One region of the Pseudogracilibacillus sp. SO10305 genome, then DNA from elsewhere that is predicted to be linked to it. Evidence: riboswitches for the same ligand, from Rfam matches in the RefSeq annotation. Region 1 holds a riboswitch; each other region holds the start of a gene.
What was found. A riboswitch is a leader RNA that binds a small molecule or an ion and turns the genes downstream of it on or off. The one in region 1 is predicted to bind cobalamin.

Region 1 (5,718 bases):
ATTAACACCTGAAGGGCCAATTCCTATTGGAGTCTCAGCTCGTCATATTCATCTTCAGAAAGAACATGTAGACATCCTGTTTGGTAAGGGATATGAACTAACTAAGAAACAAAATTTATCACAACCTGGTCAATTTGCAGCGAACGAAACATTAATGATTGCTGGACCTAAAGGAAGCATCAATCGAGTGCGAATTTTAGGTCCTGTTCGACCAGCATCACAAGTTGAAGTTAGTTTAACAGACGCATTTGCACTTGGTGTCAAACCACCATTAAGAGAATCAGGTGACATAAAAGGGTCAAGTCAGATTACATTAATAGGTCCAAAAGGGACGGTCCATTTACAAGAAGGTTTAATCATTGCACAGGCTCATATTCATATGAATCCAGAAGAAGCAAAAACACTTCAAGTAAGTGATGGGATGTATGTCAGTGTGTCTGTACAAACGGAACGTCCTATGACATTTCCTCAAGTGAAAATAAGAGTGTCTGATCGATATAAACTTGAGATGCATATTGATACAGATGAAGCAAATGCAGCATTTATTTCAACAGGAACTACTGGTAAAATTGTTCATTCTGAAGAACCGTTAAGACAAGTTTTCGTAAATGAAACAAAAGTTGAGGAAAAGAAGGAAGAAGTAGATAGTCGTTCTGTTATGTATTATGAAAAAAAATTATTATCGAAAGAAGCTCTAGAGAAAATCGATGCACAAACAATTCATGTCAATAAGCAAACAATAATCACCGCACTTGCTTACGATTATGCTCGAGAAAACGATAAAAAAATAAAAATGGTGTGAGAAAGCAGTGATGAAAGATGCAATTAGGACAAGTGATTGGGAATGTATGGGCAACTAGAAAAGAAGAAGGGTTGGAAGGTTTAAAGCTATTAATTGTTCAACCGCTTAATGCACATAATGAGCCAATTCGTAATCATATGGTTGCAGCAGATCGAATTGGTGCAGGGATAGGAGACAAAGTGCTTGTGACTAGTGGTGGTTCTTCTCGATATATATTAAAAGAGCGTACGATTCCAATTGATGCTGTCGTTGTAGGTATTGTTGATTCGACAGAGATAGAAAGAGGTGGAACATTTGAATAAGGCAATAGGTATGATTGAAACGAAAGGATTAATTTATTCATATGAAGCAGCTGATGCAATGATTAAAGCATCGAATGTGACATTAGTTAGCCAAAACTTAGTAGATGCAGGCATTGTTACGATTACTGTTGAAGGTGATGTTGGTGCCGTCCAAGCTGCTGTTGATGCTGGAAAAGAAAGAGTATTAAGTATGAATGGTCATTTACTTAGTGCCCATGTCATTCCACGTGCAGATGAAGCGGTATATCAAATGGTGAATCCTGCTGAAAAAGCAAAGAAACAACCAAAACAAAAGGCAAAACCAACAGAAAAGAAAAATACAAGTGAAAAAAAATAGGACAAAAGGAGTGAGGCCCCATTGTCTTTTAGAAGAAATAAAATAGCAGTAATTGGTGCTGGATTTACTGGTGCAACGACAGCTTTAATGCTAGCACAAAAGGAACTTGGTGATGTCGTTTTATTAGATTTACCAGATGTGGAAGATCCGACGAAAGGTAAAGCATTAGATATGTTAGAGGCTTCACCAATTCAACGATTTAATTCCAAAATTACTGGTACATCCTCATATGCGGATATTGCAGATGCAAATATGGTAATTATTACAGCAGGTATCCCGAGAAAGCCAGGTATGAGTAGAGATGATTTAGTAAATACGAATACAGGTGTAATGAAATCCGTTGCAGAACAAGTAAAACAATATGCGCCTAATAGCATTATTTTAGTATTAAGTAATCCTGTCGATGCGATGACTTATGTATGTCAAAAGGTAACAGGATTTCCAAAACATCGTGTTATCGGTCAATCAGGTGTGTTAGACACAGCGAGATTTAACACATTTGTAGCGGAGGAACTGAATATTTCTATTGAAGACATTTCTGGTTTTGTCCTCGGTGGACATGGAGATGAAATGGTTCCCCTTATTCGGTATTCTTATGCTGGTGGTATACCTTTAGAGTTATTAATTCCTAAGGAACGTTTAGACGCTATTATTGAAAGAACTCGAAAAGGTGGGGGAGAAATCGTAGCATTATTAGGAAATGGTAGTGCCTACTATGCTCCAGCTGCAGCAATTGTAGAAATGGCAGAAGCGATAATTCTAGATAAAAAGAAAATCTTACCTTCTATTACACTATTAAATGGGGAATATGGCTATCAAGATTTATTTTTAGGTGTTCCAACTATTTTAGGTGGTAATGGAGTGGAAAGTATTATTGAATTGCCTTTAACAGATGTGGAAAAAGACGGATTATCTATTTCAGCAAATGCTGTGAAATCAGTCATTGAAATATGTGATAAAGCATTATAAGGAAAAATCATTGCAATATTTCCTAAATTTTACTACAATGATTCGTAATGATATTCGGACGAATAATAGGTACCAATAATGGTTTAATAGGGAATTCGTTTAACGAAACTGTCCCCGCAACTGTAAGCATGGATAATCAATATAGATATACCACTGTTGAAACGGGAAGGTAATATTGATTAAGTGAAATGCGAAGTCAGGAGACCTGCCTTTATTCGTGGAAGCGATACTTTCTTCGGGGGTTGAGAGGTAGAAGCGAAATGAAATTATACAATATGTATAGTTGTTTTTTTGCTTCTCTTTAATCGAGGAAACAGTTAACATCCCCCAAAAAAGGTTGTTAACTGTTTTTATTTGTAAAGAGGAGGTACATCAAATGGGTAGTAACGGAGTAAAACAAATGAATGAATCACCAATACTTTTATACGAATCGAATAATAGGAATGAGTTTTTATATTTTGATATTCATGATAAAAATTTATTACAGGCCTTAGCAACAGAACGATTGGACCGTTTATATATCGGAATCAACGAACAGTTTCTTAAGGCTGTAAATGATTGTAATGAATGGAGTTTATATCAAATAACTTATGCCATCCGTAATTGTTTTTCCATTCAGAAACATACAAATGACCCTTCAGAAACATTGTCAGCCGTTGGTCTTCTAAAAAGAATTGTATCTTATAAAACTCGCAAAAATATTAAATTTATTTATAAACAACATCCGCAAATTGAGCAACAAGGGATGAAAACTTTTAAAAATTTAAATAGTTCCAATATAACGATTAACCTAGCAACAGTTACGGAACAAAGCCTTAAAATATTTCCTGATTTATTAAAACAGGCTTTTCATCAAGCGGTGTGGAATGACGAGACGATGGATCATATTGTTGTGAAATTAATAAGTGTACCATTAATTGAACGAAAATTAGTCATTCGATGTATGATTGATACATTAAAAGAAATTGAGGAAACAATGCTACACAATCGAGAAATGACGATTTTAATACGGAAAAAAATTACGAATTCCATGTATACCATATGTGATATTCGTGACTATGCACCAGCTAAACAATTATTAGAATATGATCATCGATCTGTCATGGAACATATGTTGGAAGCATCAGAAGATCGATCACTATTACTATCCATCTAAATAGTATAAAAACAGGAATATACCTCTAGGGATACGCTTTTTAAAAGCTAACTCTAGAGGTCTTTTGTATGTTAAAATAAATCATAGATAATAAATAAAGGAAGATAATATAATGGCAAAGACAAATGCTCCAGTTAAAAAGAACGAACATTATACGGTTACGTTTACCGATTTAACACATGAAGGAAATGGTGTCGCAAAAATAGGCGGGTATCCTATTTTTGTACCTGAGGCACTTCCAGACGAAACCGCAGAAATTCGTATCGTGAAAGCAAACAAAAAATTTGGTTTTGGAAAATTAATCGAACTAAAAAAACAAAGTGAAGGAAGAACAACTCCACCGTGTCCGGTGTTTTATAAATGTGGCGGATGTCAATTGCAACATATGTCTTATGAGATGCAATTAGATATGAAACGTAGCCAAGTTACCAATGTGATGCACAAAGTTGCTCATTTACCAGATGTACCAGTCCACCCTGTATTAGGAATGGAGGACCCTTGGCATTACCGCAATAAAATACAATTGCCTGTTGGAGAAAAAGATGGAGAAATCATTTTAGGATTTTATCAACAACGCAGCCACCGCATTATTGATGATATGGAAACATGTTTAATACAAAATAAAACAGGGGATAAGCTCGTTCAAGGTTTACGCAAACTTTTAAATGAACTAGGAATGGAAGCATATGATGAAAAATCACATCGTGGAGTGTTACGACATGTCGTTTTACGAACGGCTTATGAAACGAATGATACGATGCTCATTTTTGTGACAAAAACAGCAAAACTTCCAAACAAAGATGCACTTATTGCACGTATTACAGCACAATATCCAGAAGTGAAATCTATCGTCCATAATGTAAATCCAGATAAAACGAATGTCATTTTAGGGAAGAAAACAACAACGATTTATGGGGAAGATCATATTATTGACTCTATCGGTGATATAAAATTTAAGATTTCTCCTAAGTCCTTTTTTCAAGTGAATCCAACGCAAACGAAAGTGCTGTACGAAAAAGCGCTTGAATATGCAGATATTAATGAGCATGATGTAGTTATTGATGCATATTGTGGTATTGGGTCTATTTCATTATTTTTAGCGCAAAAAGCGAAAAAAGTGTATGGAGTAGAAATTGTTCCTGATGCAATTCGTGATGCGAAAGAAAATGCTGCATTAAATGGTTTAACGAATACGGAATTCGTCGTTGGAGAAGCAGAAACGGTGATGCCAGAGTGGAAAAAAGCTGGAATTGAACCAGATGTCATCGTCGTTGATCCACCCCGTAAAGGGTGTGATGAAACATTTTTACAAACGATGTTAGAGATGGACCCCAAACGAATTGTATATGTATCATGTAACCCATCAACATTAGCGCGGGATTTACGTATATTGGAAGATGGCGGTTACCGTACACAAGAAGTGCAACCAGTAGAAATGTTTGCTCATACAAATCATGTGGAGTGTGTGGCGTGGATGTCTAGGGAATTGTCCCATTAAAATAAAGTCTTACGATTTAAAATAAAGTTTTACTAAAAATCGAGTCTTTTTCCTGTGGATAGTTAAAAAAAACATTTACTAATGTAAAGAAAAGCAAGGCTTTTTCACCTGAAATGAACGGAAGAAATTAGGAAGAGAGTGAGGAGTAAGTGCAAACTTATCACCTTGCTCTTTTTTTGTTTCTAATCCTATTATATCAAGGTTTATAGCTATTTATTCCAATTGATTTCTCTGATATGTTCGAGCCTTTCTGAGCCGATTCAACGACCGACAACCAGCGTTCTGTAACTCCTCTTATTTCCTAATTCTTTTCTCTATTATTTCGTAAAACATTATTTTAAAAGGGCAAAAAACGTGTGGAAAAACGGGAAGAAAAGGAAGAATATGGGTGAGGAAAGTGTTGAAAACGCTCTTTTTAGGAAAACATTATTATAACTGGAAACGGTGGAATAAGGGTTTGTGAGGGGTGATTTCGGAAGAGATTATTATGATGGCACAAGAAAATGGATTCATTTAAAAAGATAAGTCATGAACATATTTTTTACAATAAAAACTGTCTAGTGATGAATAGTTATGCTGAAATTTTTACGAAGAGCTGCCCCTACGCTTGTAAAAGCTTTGGGTGGTCTTTTTTGTGTGTCACTTTTTTTATGA
Region 2 (5,718 bases), on a different contig from region 1:
AACTCAAATGCTTTTTCTTTCTTTAATTGAATTCGTTTTTGAATATATGCCTCCATATCTATCCAAATTGATGGTGGAATAATTTTTTGTACAATCATATTGCTATCCATCATACCATGAGTCTGTAATTGAAAATATAAAAAACGTATCTTTGTTGCCTTCATTCGAAATAACATTTCTACTTCTTCATCTTTTTGTGGTAATGGCTCCTTTTGCTTTATAAAAGGTTGAAGTATATCATTTATAACTAATAATTCATTCTTTGTCGGTAAATCTTGCTCGATTAATTGTAGTGGCAGATGAATATCTCCATCCTTATATAAAACAAAACTGACACTTTGTTCTCCATCTCTACCCGCCCGTCCAATTTCTTGAATAAACGCCTCAATATTCGATGGCATTTGATAATGAATGACTAAACGAATATTTTTTTTGTTAATTCCCATACCAAATGCACTTGTACAACAAATAATTTGTAGTTGATCATGCATAAATTGTTGTTGCACTTTTAGACGATCATTCGCATCCATTCCACCATGATAATAGGCGATAGATCGATGTCCTAAATGTAGTTGTAATGTTTGTGCCATCTGTTCCGTCATTTTTCTACTCGAAAAATATATAATTGTTGGTACTTTATAATTTTTTAACAATGAAACGAGCATATCTAGTTTTTCTTGATCATCTATTACTTTTTCCAATACTAAAGCTATATTTTCTCGGTCGATTTTATATAAATGTCTAGCCATATGATGTAATTGTAATTGCCGTTGAATATCATCTTGTACAGCAGGAGTAGCTGTTCCAGTTAACGCCAATACTGGCGGATCACCTAAAGCGTTTATTACCGTATGCAACCGTAAATAATCTGGGCGAAAATCATGCCCCCATTGTGAAATACAATGCGCCTCATCAATAACGAATAGCGAGAGTTTTCTACGATTGCATAGATCCAAGATCATTTGTTGTTGTATTAATTCCGGAGAGATATATAATAATTTATATGTATGGAGATGGCGCAATATATATTGTCTTTCTTCCCACGTTTGCATACTATGTAATGCCGCAACTTCTTTAAACCCAAAAGCTTTTGCTTCTCGTACTTGATCAATCATTAACGAAATAAGGGGAGAAACAACGATTGTCAAATATGGTAACACTTTTGCTGGTAATTGATAACAAATCGACTTCCCTGATCCTGTCTTCAACATTCCTAACACATTTTTGCCTTGTAACACATCACGAATAATTTCTTCCTGTCCTTCTTGAAATGAATCATAAGAAAAATGCTCCTGCAATAATGTTTGTAAATTTTCCTTCATTTGTTATCTCCCCCTTTCTTTTGCAAATATGTTAATGCTAAGCGGATTTGAAAATAGGTGATCGATGGACCAACATGATCCTTAATCGGTTTTAATTTAAATGTTTTTGTACGTTGAATCACATCATGTATTTCTTCTATCTTGTCTAATGCAATAAATTGTGTATATGGAAAATTCGGTTCATATAATGCAATTTCTACTAGATGGTCATAAATCGTATTTATTTTTAATTTACGTATAGAGGCAATTTTTTCTAATTGATGACCTTGTTGCCATAAATTGTATGTTTGTTTTGTAGAATGGGTTAATTTGGAATGAATTGTTTCACCACGAATTTCTTGTTTCATATGGTATAAAATAGGATGTAGATCAACGTTTATATGTTGTAAAATATAGTGAATAACATTTAACGTCTCCAACTCTATATCTGCTACAGATAAATTATACTTATCGACCAACTGTTGTTTGGATTGCCCAATGACCGTAGCACCTGTTAACTGATCTACGAATAAAGCTGCTCCTAGATCAGTAACTTGAAGTAACAAGCTACGTAATTCCATAAATAATTTGTCTAAACATTCATTTACTCGATCTTTCGTTTTTCCATATACTAATTTCACCCACTGCTCGACAGGTCTGTTTTCTATAATTGGAATATATTGCTTGTTTCCAACAGACTTATTTGTCCAAACTTGAATTAACAAAAGTAATCGTTCAAAAAAGATACGATCAATCTGCTCCAATTTCCCCCCATTTAAATGATACATAGAAATTTCATGTTGTAATTGTAAGATAGATTCATCTGTCATATTACATAATGTATATTGTTGTCCCACTATTTTCAGCTTGTCAGCTTCAACGAGTGAAAGAATTTCCCTATCATACACAGCTTTATCTAATTGTTTATAAATAGTAAAAAAACGATTCAAATGAAATAAATTTGCATCTTGAATCGTTTGGATCGATTGTTTTCCTTGTATAATATAATATGGTGAATTAGCGGAGCGTTCACCTTCCATTCTATACAAACAATATAAAATAATTTGTCGAAACAATGAACACTCCTCCTTTTAATGTTGAATATTGAAACGGTCTTTTGCATATCGTTTCATTAAATAAGCAAAAATTGGATAAAGCACAATAATGAACACTGCATTTCCAATTGCATGATACGTATCAAAAGGTAACCCTAAAAGATAGTACGGCCAGAATTTTCCTGCTACTTGGTAAGTCACTAACGATATAATAAACCCATATAAATATCCACAAAAGACTCCATACAGTGCTAACATATAAACAGGAATATGTTTTACATATTTACCTATACATCCACTAATTACACCAATTAATCCCCAGGAGAAGACTTGCCATATTGACCAAATCCCCATTCCAAGTAACATATTGGATAAAAATGTAATAAGCAATGCCAAAACAAACGCAGCACCTGGTCCCATAATGATGCCAGCGATTATTATAATCGCTGTTACTGGTTGTACATTAGGAATAAAAACTAAAAAAGATCTTCCTACGATTCCTAACGTGGCAAGTATTGCTAATATCGTTAATTTATACGTATTCAACGTCGATTACTCCCAAGGTTGAAAATCAAAATTAACTTCATCTCCATTGGAAAGTTCATACTCTCCTGCACCAACCATTGCCATTTCATCGTTTACAAAATACATCCAAGCTTTTTCTTCTCCTTCTTCCGCTGCTTTTCCATCAATTGACGTAATAAAGCCACCATCTTCTTCAATATCAAAGTTTTCTTTCATAACGTCTAATAAAATTGCGCCATCTTCTGTCTTAATTTCCTTCTCTTCTAATACTTCCTCGCCTTTATCCAAAGAAATTACGACATCAACCGTAATCTCCTCTGACACTTCATTTGTTTCATTGTTTGCTTGATTGTTCACACTGTTATTTGTTTCATTTGCATCATTTGAACAACCTACTAAAACACCTACAGATAATAATAGTGCAGATAAAATAGTCATTAATTTTTTCATTGTAAAACTCTCCTTTATTATAGTATAAAATTAAAAAAGGCTGTAACAAAAGCTCACTCGTTTTGTTACAACCTCTATAAACATATTCATATAGAAGTAGCTTGAACCCCGAAGCTCTTTTACACAATTATTGGTAGGTATACTGACTTAACTATCATCCTACTTTGGATTCCTTCCCATATCAATCGATACAGTGGATTACATCCATTTCGTCCAGTATTACAGTTGCGAGGACAGTTCTAGATTTGCACTAGATTCCCGATGTATGAACATCATTTGGCCAATAATTTTTATGAAATTATTATTGTGGTATGGTGAAATAGAAAGTTGTACCTTCATGCAATTTACTTTTGACAGAAATGACTCCCTCATGCGCTTGGATAATATGTTTTGTAATTGCTAGCCCAAGGCCTGTACCCTTTTTATCACTTCTCGTTCGTGCTTTATCCGCTTTATAAAAACGTTCAAAAACGAAGGAAAGGTCCTCTTCAGGAATTCCACTACCATTATCACGTACTTCTACATGTAAAGCATCTTCTTTTGATTGTACTACTACTTCCACTTGACCACCATTTTGTGTATGACCGATCGCATTATCAATTAAATTAGTAAATACTTGTTCCATTCGGTCAGGATCAATGAAAAGCAATTGCTGCTCTATATCCATTGTCAGTAATAATTGTACACCATTTTCCTCTGCCATACCATAAAATTTTTTGTACACTTTTTCTACAAACATTTGTGTGTCTATTTCTTCTTTATTTAACTCAATATGGCCGGCTTCCATTCTTCCAATATCAAGTAATTCATTAACTAGACGACTCATTCTTAAAGATTCTTCGAGAATAATTTGAGCAAGTTCATTTTTCTCTGCTTTACTTTCTGCAATATCATCTACGATTGCCTCACTATAGCCTTGCATTAAGGCGATTGGTGTACGTAACTCATGAGATACATTCGAAATAAAATCTTTTCTTAGTTTATCCATTTGTCTTTCCTCTGTCATATCACGTATAACAGCAACAGCACCACGGATATATGTATCATCATATAAAGGTGTCATAATCATTACCCAATTTCGTCCTTGTAGTTGAACTTCTTGAATAACCTCTTTTTCCTCTTCAATTACCTTTTGGAACACAGCATATACATCATCAGGTAATTGCTGCATCATTTCATCTAATATATTATGCTCAAAATACCAATCACGAATAAATTGTTCTGCAGGTGGATTAATAACAATTACTTTTGCATCCCTCGTTAAGGTAATAACGCCATCTGCCATCGAATTAACTAACCGACTTAATTGTTCTTTCTCATGTCGTAACGCATCAATATGAAAATTCAATTGCTTCCCCATTTTATTAAATGCGACTGCGAGTTCACCTATTTCATCATTGGATAACACTGGAAGTTTCGTATTAAATTCACCCTTTGCAACTTGAATCGCCGCTTTACGCATTTGAATTAATGGTGCAGTAATTCTCGTCGATAGGAAAAATGCAAAAATGGTCGTTAAGATGATTGCGATTGCGGCTCCAACATAAATAATTCTTGTCGTCTCTGCACGTGTTTGGTTAATGACATCCAATGATTGTAAAACATAAATAGCACCTTGTTGTTTACGCATTGGAATACCAATAACCATTATTTCTGAATCATTATTTGGTACTGTAAGTTTTTCATTAAATACTTCGTTTTGTGTTGCGACATGCAACATATCTTCATTAACAACCGGAGAAATTTCTTTTACTTTAGCTAACGATTGATTCGTCGTTTTTGATTCCCATAAAGATTCATTATGCTTATATAAAAGTACTTTACTCGAAGGTTCCTTTACTGTCTCCACCAAATCCATTACCATATCTTTATCATCATGTTCTTCCACAATCATTGAAATTTTAGTCGCTGCTTGAATCATCGCTTTTTCGGCTTCTTGTACGTGAAATCTTTCGAAAAATTGTAACAGTAAAATCGATAAAATAAATAAGACAAAAGAAACTAGCAATAAAATCGTTATTGCTAGTTTCCCTACTACACTTCTCCAGAACATTATTGTTCTTCTACCTCTAATTTATATCCGATTCCCCATACTGTAACAATCATTTTCGCTGCTTCTTTTGAAACACTCGTTAGTTTTTCACGTAATCGCTTCACATGGGTATCGACTGTTCGTAAGTCACCGAAAAATTCGTACTGCCACACTTCTTTTAACAAGTCTTCTCTTTTATACACTTTATCAGGCGACTGCGCTAAAAACACAAGTAACTCATATTCTTTAGGAGTTAACGAAATTTCTTGATCATTTGCAGTAACACGATATGCATCCAAATCAATGGTTAAATGTGGAAAAACGATTAAATTATTTGTTTGCATCGACGTTTGTT
Region 3 (5,718 bases), on a different contig from region 1:
TTTGTCATCAAGGTTTATTTCTTCTGCTCGTTCAATCTCTCTTTCCAACTTCTCTTTATTAATTTCTTCTTGTTCTTCTTGTACACTTTCAATTTTCTCTTGAACATCTTCTACAATCATATCAACTTCATCTTGCGTAATAGATTCATCTTCAATAATGCTATTTAATTGTTCTAATGTTTCGGTAATGATTTCTTGTTGCTCTACTGTAAATAATTCTTCCTTATATCCACTTAATCGAGCTTCTTCAAAGATGGCATGAGAAATAACTACTTCTTCTGTCTCTGTTTCATCCCTATATTCAATTTTACCCAATGCAACTTCCAATTGATTAATCATTTCCTTTAGATTATCAATTGTCGCATTCGATGAATCTAATGTTGATATCGTTCTTACACTTCTAAATTCTTTTATGTTTAGTTCGCGTAAAACCATTTCCGCTTGTCCAAACAAACTTCCTAATGATCTAGCAGAGTCGTTGGTAATTGTCTTTAAATTTGTTTGTAATATTTCATTCATTTTTGTTTCTAATTCAACTTTTAAATTATCTACTACTACTTCTTCTTCTAATTGAACGATTCTTGTCTCTAATGATTCTAATTTTGAAACATTAGAAACATATAATTTTGCATTTTCAGATAAACTATCAAATTTTAAACGTGCCTGTTCAATAGCTTCTTTATGGTCTAATGTTACATCAATAGTGGCAGGTAAATTTCCGATCATTTCTTGTACTTCTAATCCTGCTATTTCATCTTCATTTACCGCTTCTGTCCACTTCGCATAAAATGTTTTATCTTCCGTAGAACCTTTAGTAATTTGAGTTACTTTTTCTCCTTCAAATGATGCATTAGTAAACCATCCTTCAAATGTATAACCCTCTTTTAAAATATCTTCTTCTTTTGGTAAAATTACATCATCATCAATTGTATAATCTGTTACAATTTCATCTGATATAAATGAAGCATCATTTAACTCATACGTGATAGAATAAACTTCATTTTCATATTGAGCGTGTAATGTCACATCTTTTTCAGGAACAACTAATAATTCCCCAGCTTCATAAATAGTACCTGAACCATCTTGTTTACTGTTCCACTCAGTAAAAGATTTTCCTTTTACATCTTGTCCTTCTGGAATTTCTACTAATCCATAACGTTTCCCGCTTTCTATTGAACTATTTCCTTCTTCCTCAAACGTTACAGTTTGCTCTTTTGCCACCAACATATCTTTATATTCGCCATTTACCATGTCAGACATGTCATATAAATCATTTTTTCCTTTAACAAAACGTTCATAAGCGATTAATCCATAAATCGATTGGTCTGTAGCCATTCCGTTAACACCGTAGCCAGAACCTCCACCACCATCATTTCCGGATGTTACATGTCTAAATCCACCTGAAATATTGTATATCGTCTCTTCTGTATTATCTCTATATGATTCTTTTTCTGGTGTAGTTCCTGGCGCCCAAAATGTTAGTAATTTATCAACCATATTATTCGTAGTAACACCGTCATGTTTACCGCCATCAGTAACAAAATTTACTTGTTTTCCAAGATACGGTAAATCTACTGTTGAAATAGGATCCATTCCTAAAGCAGTTAATGCTACAACTACTTGCACAGTACTCTCTACGTTGACATTACCAAAAGCAGCAAATCCACCATTATCTAACTGCATATCACCTAATACAACAATTGCCCGTTCTACCGCTTTAGCAAATTCTTCAAACTTATAAGTAGAATCAGTTTGCTCAAATAATGCCTTATCCTTGTAGTATGGAGCTAATGATTGTAATGCCATTCCAGTAATATCTGCATCAGGTTGTTTCCCCATTAATGCCCATCCACCGATTGTTCCATCAGATTGTTCTATTTCTCTATCTAAAATGTAATCGATCATTTTACCAATCGTGTTTACATTTTCATTTGTTGTATCTTCATAAAGTTCATAAGGTCCTGTGTTTAAAGCGATAATTTCCCAAATTGGACCATTAATTCCTTGTCTGTATGAGAATGGATATGATTCAGATAATTTTTCTATATAGTCATAACCAGCTACATTTGTAATATCATAACCGAGAGCACTTAGTGCTAAAATAGACCTTGACCATTCTGTGGATTTATTACGGTCCAGGTTGCCACTCTTTCTTTCTACATACTCCTCTACTCGATTTATGTATCCATCGAAATATTCCTGTGTTAATTCATCATTGTAATAGTAACCGCCATCTAGTCCTCTTAGTAAACCCATTACTGTCCATTCACCATTTGATGTTCCGAAAATAGGAGCATCTACAACATTATAATTATATAAGTTTGCATGGTTAATATAGAAGCCGACCTCCGGCTTTTCATCTTCCCAAAATCGCACATCTAAATGTAAGTAATCATTATTCGGATCATAAATCCCTTGATTTACAACATCTACTAACGTTTTTTCTTCGTCTTTTTCACTCGCTGAACTTAGTTGTGGAAACGAAGATACTACAAGTAAAAGCGCTGCCAAAATTGCAAAAAACTTTTTAAACAACTGTTTTCCCATTATACCTTGTCCTTCCTTTATAATTTCCCACACAAAATAACCTTGAACAATCCGGTCCTGTTCAAGGTTATAGCATGAATATTTATCATAAATACACGTATGTATACATACATAGGTATAATATATATGAATGAATATTTCCCCTTAGTCCCGGAAGGTTCGAAATAATACTCATCTTGACAAGTCTCCTGACTTAGGATCATTGCAATTGTCTTTTCCTTCCCGGAAATTTATCCAGTGGATTCAAAAGATTGCTCCCCATAACAGTGGCCGGACCGTTCAGGATTTTCACCTGATTCCTTATTAAGTTGCATATGCAACATCAAAATGATATATGAAGTTTTTTATGTAGGTATAATCAATACCCATCTTATATCATAGTACAACTTTTCTGAATTTAAAAGCATCTTTATAACTATGTAGAGGAAGTAAATGTCAAAAGAACATAAAAAAGTGTGAAAAAGGAATATCCTTCTTCACACCATTTTTCTATATTATCGCAAAAATGTAGTTGGATTTGTAATGTTGCCATTATTATGTACTTCAAAATGTAAGTGAATACCAGTCGAATCACCTGTCGTACCCATGACACCAATTTGTTCTCCACGCTTTACTTTTTGACCTGATTTCACAGTAATTTTCGACATATGTGCATACAATGTTTTTAAACCATTACCATGATCTACAATTACCATGTTTCCATAACCACCAGAATTCATCCCAGCTGATTCTACTGTACCAGCTTCGGCTGCATAAATTGGAGGTGATGTACTTCGATCTGTTCGAGCAATATCAATACCTTTATGCATTGCACCCCAACGCTCTCCAACGTGACTGGAAATGTATCCACCATCAGTCGGCCAACCCAAAGTTGAGTTACTATTAGCAGTATCAACAGAAAAAGATGTCCCTATATTTTCAGCTTCTTTTTCTGCCTCTAGTAATGCCAATTCTTTATCTTCTAATTTTAATTTTTTCGTTTTAGCTTTAAACTTCGCTTCTTTTTTCTTTATTTTTTCCTTCTTTTCCTCCGTTAACTCTTTTTGCATTTCTGTATTTTGCTTAATTTGTTTTAACTCTTGTTCTAAATCTTCCAGTTGTGCAAGCTTTTTCTCAACTTTTGCTTTATCTTTTTCTAAGTCTTCAATTAAACTTGCATCTGACTCAGCAATCGTATTAACTGCACTTGCTCGACTAATAAAATCATTAAAATCTTCTGCACCAAATAAGATTTCGATATATTGAATGTCGCCACCATTTGATTGGATCGATTTTGCACGTTCTTTTAAAATGTCAAAACGTTTTTCGATTTCCTCTTCTAATTTTTCAATTTCCTCTTCTACTTTCTTTATCTCTTTTTTTGTTTCTTTCATTGCCTTTTCATTTTGTTTCAATGTTTCTTTATACTCTTTGATCTCTATATTAAGTTCCTTTATTTCTTTCACTAATTTTTTGATTTCTTTATTCGCTTTCTTTAAGTCTTTCTTTATATTCTCTCTATCTTTTTGAATATCTTCTATCTTTTCAGCTGCAATGTCATTTGTTGGATATAATACAGTTCCAGCAAATAAAATTGCTACCGCTAAAAATAACTTTATATACTTCAATGCATCTTACTCCCTTCCTCTTTTTGTCCCCAAAGCATATTATAACAATCTAACATTTCATACGAATGTGATTCTCATTACAGTTTATTATCAAATTTCAAACAAAAAATAAGCACATATTACTATTTTAGTAACTTATGCTTATGTGACTATACAATTATTTCAAATTATGTAATAACTGTTACATTGCACGAAGTACAAATAGGCTCCTACAAATAATATGTAATTTCGGCTTGTCCAAGGCAATCAACCTACTAGTGACAAAAAGTTACATACAAATGATGCTCATACTCCATTTTATGTATATACAAACAAAATAAAACTAGCATGAAATAGAGTCGTCATCCATCTATTTCATACTAGCTTTTCATTATAATATTTAATTATTTAACTCTTCTTACGTGACCGCTGAATACGCCACTCCAGTAAGAGTTGTTCATGCTTACGATTTCTACCCCTCTACCAGACTGTGATCCGATGAACTGTCCTCCACCTAAGTAAATTCCAACATGTCCATCTGTTTTGTACGTATCAAAGAATACTAAATCTCCAGGTTTTGCGTTGCTATAATCTACTTTTGAACCAACACTTCTCATACCTGCTGTACTTCTCGGTAAAGAAATTCCTTCTTGCTCATATGCCCAAGATACGAAACCAGAACAGTCAAATTGTCCAGCTGATGGATTTTTCGCTCCAAATACATAAGATGAACGACCGATAAACTGTTTTCCAGCTGAGATTGCTGATCCACCTGCTCCAGTATATGCTGGTGCCTTAGCTTTCTTTTCCTTTTTAGGAGTATCAGATGAAGTGCTTGTAGCTGCTTCACTATTATTTGATCCATTAGAATTCGATGTACTTACTGTAGAAGCATTCGATTCATTTGTTGATGTTTCAACTACTTCTTCTGCTGGTGCAGCTAATTCTGCTAATACACGTGCCTCTAACTCTTTTAACTCTGAACTTTCAGATGTTAATTTAGATTTTTCTGTTTCATACTTATCTTTTTCTGTTTTTAATTGTGCAACCTTTTTATTCTCTTCTTCTTTCTGTTCTTCCATTGTAGAAGCGATTCCTTCAAGTTCTACTTTTAAGTCGTTTTGTTCGTCAATTTTTTCTTCTACTTTTTCTTTATCTTTCTCGTTTGCTTCAATTAACTCAATATCTGAATTTGTAATTGTTGTTACAGCATCTACACGGCTTAAAAACTCAATTGGATCTTTAGAACCTAATAACACTTCCATAAACTGAACGTTTCCACCATTCGCTTGATATGATGCTAAACGCTCTTTTAAAATTTCGTTACGTTCTTCAATTCTATCATTGATTGTATCTACTTCACTGTTTAATGTATTAATTGCTTCTTTAACTTTCTTCTGTTCTTTTTCGTTTGCTTTAATAGCTGTTTCAATTCTAGCAACTTCTTCATTAATACCCTTCATTTTGTTTAATGTTTCTGCTAGTTTTTTCTCTGTTTTAGAAAGTTTTGAATCAACTTTATCTTGTTTTTGATTAATCTCATCTAAAGAAGGTTCAGCACCAACTGCATCACTTCCTATAATTA
Region 4 (5,718 bases), on a different contig from region 1:
ATTATTGATGCAATTATGATTGAATTAGATGATACGCCGAATAAGAGCAATCTAGGTGCGAATGCAATTTTGGGTGTATCAATGGCAGCGGCACATGCAGCAGCTTCCTATTTACAAATTCCTTTATACAATTATTTAGGTGGATTCAACGCAAATGTTTTACCAGTTCCAATGATGAACATTTTAAACGGTGGCGAACACGCAGACAATAACGTAGACATTCAAGAATTTATGGTAATGCCTGTTTCAGCACCTACATTTAAAGAAGCATTACGTGTTGGAGCAGAAATTTTCCACGCATTAAAAGCAGTTTTACAAGATAAAGGATTAAACACCGCTGTAGGGGACGAAGGTGGATTTGCACCAAACTTATCTTCGAATGAGGAAGCATTAGAAACAATTGCACAGGCGATTGAGCGTGCAGGATATAAAGTTGGGGAAGAAGTTCAGCTAGCGATGGATGTTGCATCTTCAGAATTTTACAAAGATGGTAAATACCATTTTGAAGGAGAAGGTGTTGTACGTACATCAGAGGAAATGGTTGATTGGTATGAAGAGTTAGTAGAAAAATACCCAATTATTTCTATTGAAGATGGTTTAGATGAAAACGACTGGGAAGGTCATAAATTATTAACAGACCGTATCGGTGACCGTGTTCAATTAGTAGGAGACGATTTATTCGTTACAAACACGGAAAAATTAGCGAAAGGGATCGAGCAAGGCGTTGGAAACTCTATCTTAATTAAAGTGAACCAAATCGGTACATTAACAGAAACATTCGAAGCAATTGAAATGGCAAAACGTGCAGGATATACAGCAGTTATTTCACACCGTTCAGGTGAAACAGAAGATGCGACGATTGCAGATATTGCGGTTGCAACAAATGCTGGTCAAATTAAAACAGGTGCACCATCTCGTACAGATCGTGTAGCAAAATACAATCAATTATTACGTATTGAAGATGAATTATCAGGTATTGGTGAGTATGCAGGATGGGATGCATTTTATAATGTGAAGTAAAATAACGGGAAAAGACATGGTCTAAATGGCCATGTCTTTTTTACTGTATACGATCGTTTGAAATACAATTGTAATATAGTGACAATCTTTCTGTTATCTCTCTATGTTATAATCGGTTAAGTAAATCAAGAAGAAAGCGATAATATTTAAGCATAACAAAGGAGCGGAATTTCTTGAAGAAACTAACTATTTACTTGCTCGCAGTAGTATTACTAGTGAGTGGACTGTTCACGATACCTTTAGAGGCGAATGCAAGTAAAAAAGAATTAAATGACGTTCAAGATGAGCGTAAAGAGGTAAAAGAAGAATTATCTAAAAAAGAATCTGAGCTTGTAGAAGTGCTAGATGACATAGCAGCATTACATAAAGAAGTAGCAGGTATTGAACAAAAAATAACTGCAAGTGAAGCAGAAATAGCTGAGAAAAACGATAAAATTATCGAGTATGAAGCGGAATTTGTTCAACTAGCTGAAAAAGTTGAAAAAATTAATAAACGAATCGATAAACGCCAAGAAATTTTAAAAGATCGTATCATTGCTTACCAAGAAAACGGTGGCGACATTAGCTATTTAGAAGTTTTATTTAATGCTAAAGACTTCAATGAATTCATTAGTCGTGTCAATTCTGTATCAACGATTACAAACGCAGATAAGCAACTAATAGAAGAACATGAAGCAGATCGTCAAGAAGTGGAAGACATTCAAGAGGAAATTACAGACAAAATAGATAAGCAAGAAGCTTTAGTTGATGAATTAGAAGAGCAAAAAGCAGAAGTTGTTGCACAGAAGGACGAATTAAAAAGCTCTGAAAAATCGTTAAAAGATAAAGAAACTACATTAGAGAAAGAGAAACAAAAATTAGGTAGTGAAGATAGTAAATTAGCAAGCATTGAACAACAATATCGTGATGAAATTGAAGCGGAAAAAGCGAAAGCGGCTAAAGAGCAAAAAGCAGAAGAAACAAAAGTTGCGACAGCTGCTAAAAAAGAGAAGGCACCAGCTTCATCAGATACACCGAAGCAAGCTGCTACAAGTGAAACACCGAAAAAACCATCTAGTAATCAAGGTAAGAAAGAGCCAGAACCGTCTACTGGAAAGTCATTTACAGTAGAGGCGACTGCATATGGCCCTGACTGTTCAGGATGTTCTGGTGTTTCAGCTACTGGAATGGATTTAAAACAAAAACCTACACCAAAAGTAATTGCGGTTGATCCAAGTGTTATTCCACTAGGATCAAAAGTTTGGGTAGAAGGTTATGGAACTGCGATTGCTGCTGATACAGGTGGCGCAATCAAAGGGAAGAAAATCGATGTTCTCTACCCGTCGGAGAAGTCTGCATATAGTTGGGGAAGAAGAACGGTTCGTGTGAAAATTTTAAATTAATTAAGTAAAGAACTTGAGACGTACTTTTATTAAGTCTCAAGTTCTTTTTTTGTACATTTATCTCATATTTAAAACAGATGACGATAAGAGAAACGAATATCAGGCAATTATGATATACTATAGATGTAATTAAATATTGGAGCTTTAGGTGCAATATTGGAAAGTATATTATCCTTTATTGCTTAAAAGGGAAGATCGGTGTAATTCCGACGCTGTCCCGCAACTGTGATACGGAGCAACTCACGAATACCACTGCTTTTTATAAAAATAAAAAGTGGGAAGGTGTGAGAAGCGATGAAGTGAAGCCAGGAGACCTGCCTAATAATGCTCAACAAATTTCCTACGGAGGATAGGAGGTGTGTGGAACGGTTCAAACATAGGGAAATTCCTATGCTTCTTTTGGATTGCTTTTTACAACAACCTGCATCTTCGCAAGGTTGTTTTTTTACGTGAAGGAGGGAAAGGGAATGAAAGGAACTGTCAGCTATTATGTAGAAGCATTACAAACAAATGTGATGAATCGTTTAGTTGAAAATGAAACAACATCTTTACAAGCTACGTATGAACAATTATGGAATGAAATTGAATTAGCTGAGGAAAATTTACAAGCTACGTATAAAGAAAATTTAACGAAAGCATATACAATTGTTCGAAATGCGATGACATTTGTCGAACGCGATGAAGTAATTGTATAATATGAACAGAAATTAAGGAGGTGGTGGGCTTCACCACCTTTTTTTATGTATTTGAATACCCCTGTTACTGCTGGGGGTTCTAAGTAGCCTGATGATTTTGATCGCCTTGTAAATTTATAGTACAAATAATATGGAAAGTAGGTAGTTGCAAGAATGTGAGTTGAAGTTGCAAGAATACGGGTCGGAGTTGCAAGAATGCAGGTCGAAGTTGCAAGAATACGGGTCGAAGTTGCAAGAATATGGGTAGAAGTTGCAAGAATATGGGTAGAAGTTGCAAGAATGTGAGTAGAAGTTGCAAGAATGTGAGTTGAAGTTGCAAGAATGTGAGTAGAAGTTGCAAGAATACGGGTCGAAGTTGCAAGAAAGCAGGTCGAAGTTGCAAGAAAGCAGGTCGAAGTTGCAAGAATACGGGTCGAAGTTGCAAGAAAGCAGGACGAAGTTGCAAGAATACGGGTCGAAGTTGCAAGAATATGGGTCGGAGTTGCAAGAAAGCAGGCCGAAGTTGCAAGAAAACATGCCAAAGTTGCAAGAATCTAACCCGAAGCTACAAGAACCCAACCCCAAACCGTAAGGACCCAACCATAAAGCTCAATCCTCTCCCCAACAAAATGGAAAAAGGAAGTTTTCGCGTAGAAAATATTTTTGGACAAAGTAGGAAAAACAAACATCAAATCCAAGAATATATAGGAATTCAGTTAAAAGATAATGATATAAGCGATCAACTACATTTACGGGATAATGAAATAAAAGAGCAATAAGCGAATCTTAAAGAATCTGTTCGTGGATATGTGGTGCAGAAGGGAGAACGTTCAATGAGACTTTTAGGCTGAGGCCTGTCATAAAGGCTTTCGGTCTCAGGGCAAACCACCATTTCACACTATTAGCTTCGGTAATATATGTCCATCCTAGTCTGTTAGCGAAAAAGGACTTAGACGTATTCCTTAGAAGAAAGTATTCTACAACAAACTATCAGATCATTTTTTAACTAGTACTTTAAAATAATCGCCCTTTTCTGACAATTCACATTTCATGTACGGTATAATGAAGAAAAGGAGGCGGAGATGATGCAATATGATGTCATTGTTATTGGTGCAGGACTAGCAGGACTCGTTACAACGACAGAACTTGCAGCAAAAGGAAAGAAAGTATTACTACTAGATCAAGAAGGCCCCCAATCATTAGGAGGTCAAGCTTGGTGGTCTTTCGGTGGACTTTTTTTAGTCGATTCTCCTGAACAACGTCGTATGGGGATAAAAGATTCACATGAACTAGCGTGGCAAGATTGGCTCGGCACGGCGGGTTATGATCGCTTAGAAACAGAGGACAAATATGGATTTAAATGGGCGAAACGCTATGTGCATTTTGCAAAAGAGGAAAAACGATCATGGCTTCATGAAAAAGGAGTTCGCTTTTTTCCTGTCGTTGGGTGGGCTGAGCGAGGTGGCTATTTAGCTGAAGGACACGGAAACTCTGTACCAAGATTTCATATTACTTGGGGAACAGGCCCAGGACTTGTCCAACCTTTCGTATCTCTTTTACATAAACAGATGGATGAAAATCTCGTTACATATAAACCAAGGCACCAAGTTGATCAGCTCATTGAAAGGGAACATAAAATTACAACAGTACAAGGGTCCGTTTTAGAAAACGATCATGCTGAAAGAGGGAGGGAAACGACACGTAAAACGATTGGTGAATTTTCATATGAAGCAGCAGCTATTGTAATTGCTAGTGGTGGAATTGGAGCGAATTTCGAAGCGATTCGAAAAAATTGGCCGCAATCATTAGGTAATGCCCCTAAAAATATGATATCAGGAGTACCAAAACATGTCGATGGCCGAATGCTTTCTATCACGGAGCAAGCTGGTGGGAAAATTGTAAACCGAGATCGTATGTGGCATTATACGGAAGGGATTAGAAACTGGGCACCAATCTGGGAAAATCATGGCATCCGAATCCTTCCAGGACCATCTTCTTTATGGTTGGATGCAGAAGGGAATCGTTTTAAAGCGCCAAATTTTCCGGGATTTGACACACTTGGAACATTAAAAGCTATTATGGATACAGGGTATGATTATTCATGGTTTATTTTAACGAAAGATATTATTGAAAAGGAATTTGCTTTATCTGGTAGTGAACAAAATCCTGATTTAACTGGAAAGAGCATTGCGAAAGTGTTGCAACGAATATTGCCAGGCCCACCAACACCGGTTCAAAATTTTATTGATTATGGGGAAGACTTCATTGTTGCAGATTCTATAGAAAACTTAGTTATTAGCATGAATAAACTAATTGGACATAAAAAACTATCCATACAAAAGGTGCGCGCACAAGTAGAAGCAAGAGACCGAGCATTAATGAACAATTTTACGAAAGACTTACAAATTGTTGCAATGCACGGTGCACGTCATTATATTGGGGATAAGTTAATCCGAACGGCAAAACCACACCGCTTACTTGACCAAAAACATGGTCCTCTTATAGCGGTAAAGCTAAATATTTTAAGTCGGAAAACATTAGGTGGATTGCAAACAGATATAGAAGGAAAAGTGCTCCAAAAAAATGGAGTTCCTTTTGATAACGTCTATGCGGCGGGAGAAGTAGCAGGTTTTGGTGGTGGT

Region 2: another riboswitch for cobalamin. It lies ahead of SPD45_RS00580 (DUF4430 domain-containing protein); the one in region 1 lies ahead of SPD45_RS12500 (hypothetical protein).
Region 3: another riboswitch for cobalamin. It lies ahead of SPD45_RS03345 (InlB B-repeat-containing protein); the one in region 1 lies ahead of SPD45_RS12500 (hypothetical protein).
Region 4: another riboswitch for cobalamin. It lies ahead of SPD45_RS03410 (hypothetical protein); the one in region 1 lies ahead of SPD45_RS12500 (hypothetical protein).

Annotation. Positions count from the first base shown of each region.
Region 1 is NZ_JAXHDE010000017.1:56,299-62,016, forward strand. Features, by position in the region: gene pduL (phosphate propanoyltransferase) at 1-802, shown strand, start outside; gene SPD45_RS12485 (EutN/CcmL family microcompartment protein) at 820-1,104, shown strand; gene SPD45_RS12490 (BMC domain-containing protein) at 1,097-1,441, shown strand; gene mdh (malate dehydrogenase) at 1,463-2,410, shown strand; cobalamin riboswitch at 2,460-2,637, shown strand; gene SPD45_RS12500 (hypothetical protein) at 2,787-3,566, shown strand; gene rlmD (23S rRNA (uracil(1939)-C(5))-methyltransferase RlmD) at 3,679-5,064, shown strand.
Region 2 is NZ_JAXHDE010000001.1:100,979-106,696, forward strand. Features, by position in the region: gene SPD45_RS00565 (RecQ family ATP-dependent DNA helicase) at 1-1,322, opposite strand, end outside; gene SPD45_RS00570 (helix-turn-helix domain-containing protein) at 1,319-2,377, opposite strand; gene SPD45_RS00575 (ECF transporter S component) at 2,393-2,902, opposite strand; gene SPD45_RS00580 (DUF4430 domain-containing protein) at 2,909-3,331, opposite strand; cobalamin riboswitch at 3,447-3,631, opposite strand; gene SPD45_RS00585 (ATP-binding protein) at 3,633-5,384, opposite strand; gene SPD45_RS00590 (response regulator transcription factor) at 5,384-5,718, opposite strand, start outside.
Region 3 is NZ_JAXHDE010000002.1:150,429-156,146, forward strand. Features, by position in the region: gene SPD45_RS03345 (InlB B-repeat-containing protein) at 1-2,547, opposite strand, end outside; cobalamin riboswitch at 2,709-2,889, opposite strand; gene SPD45_RS03350 (murein hydrolase activator EnvC family protein) at 3,042-4,154, opposite strand; gene SPD45_RS03355 (C40 family peptidase) at 4,538-5,718, opposite strand, start outside.
Region 4 is NZ_JAXHDE010000002.1:166,063-171,780, reverse strand. Features, by position in the region: gene eno (phosphopyruvate hydratase) at 1-1,020, shown strand, start outside; gene SPD45_RS03415 (PcsB-like coiled-coil domain-containing protein) at 1,194-2,402, shown strand; cobalamin riboswitch at 2,532-2,738, shown strand; gene SPD45_RS03410 (hypothetical protein) at 2,870-3,097, shown strand; gene SPD45_RS03405 (hypothetical protein) at 3,432-3,668, shown strand; gene SPD45_RS03400 (FAD-binding dehydrogenase) at 4,162-5,718, shown strand, end outside.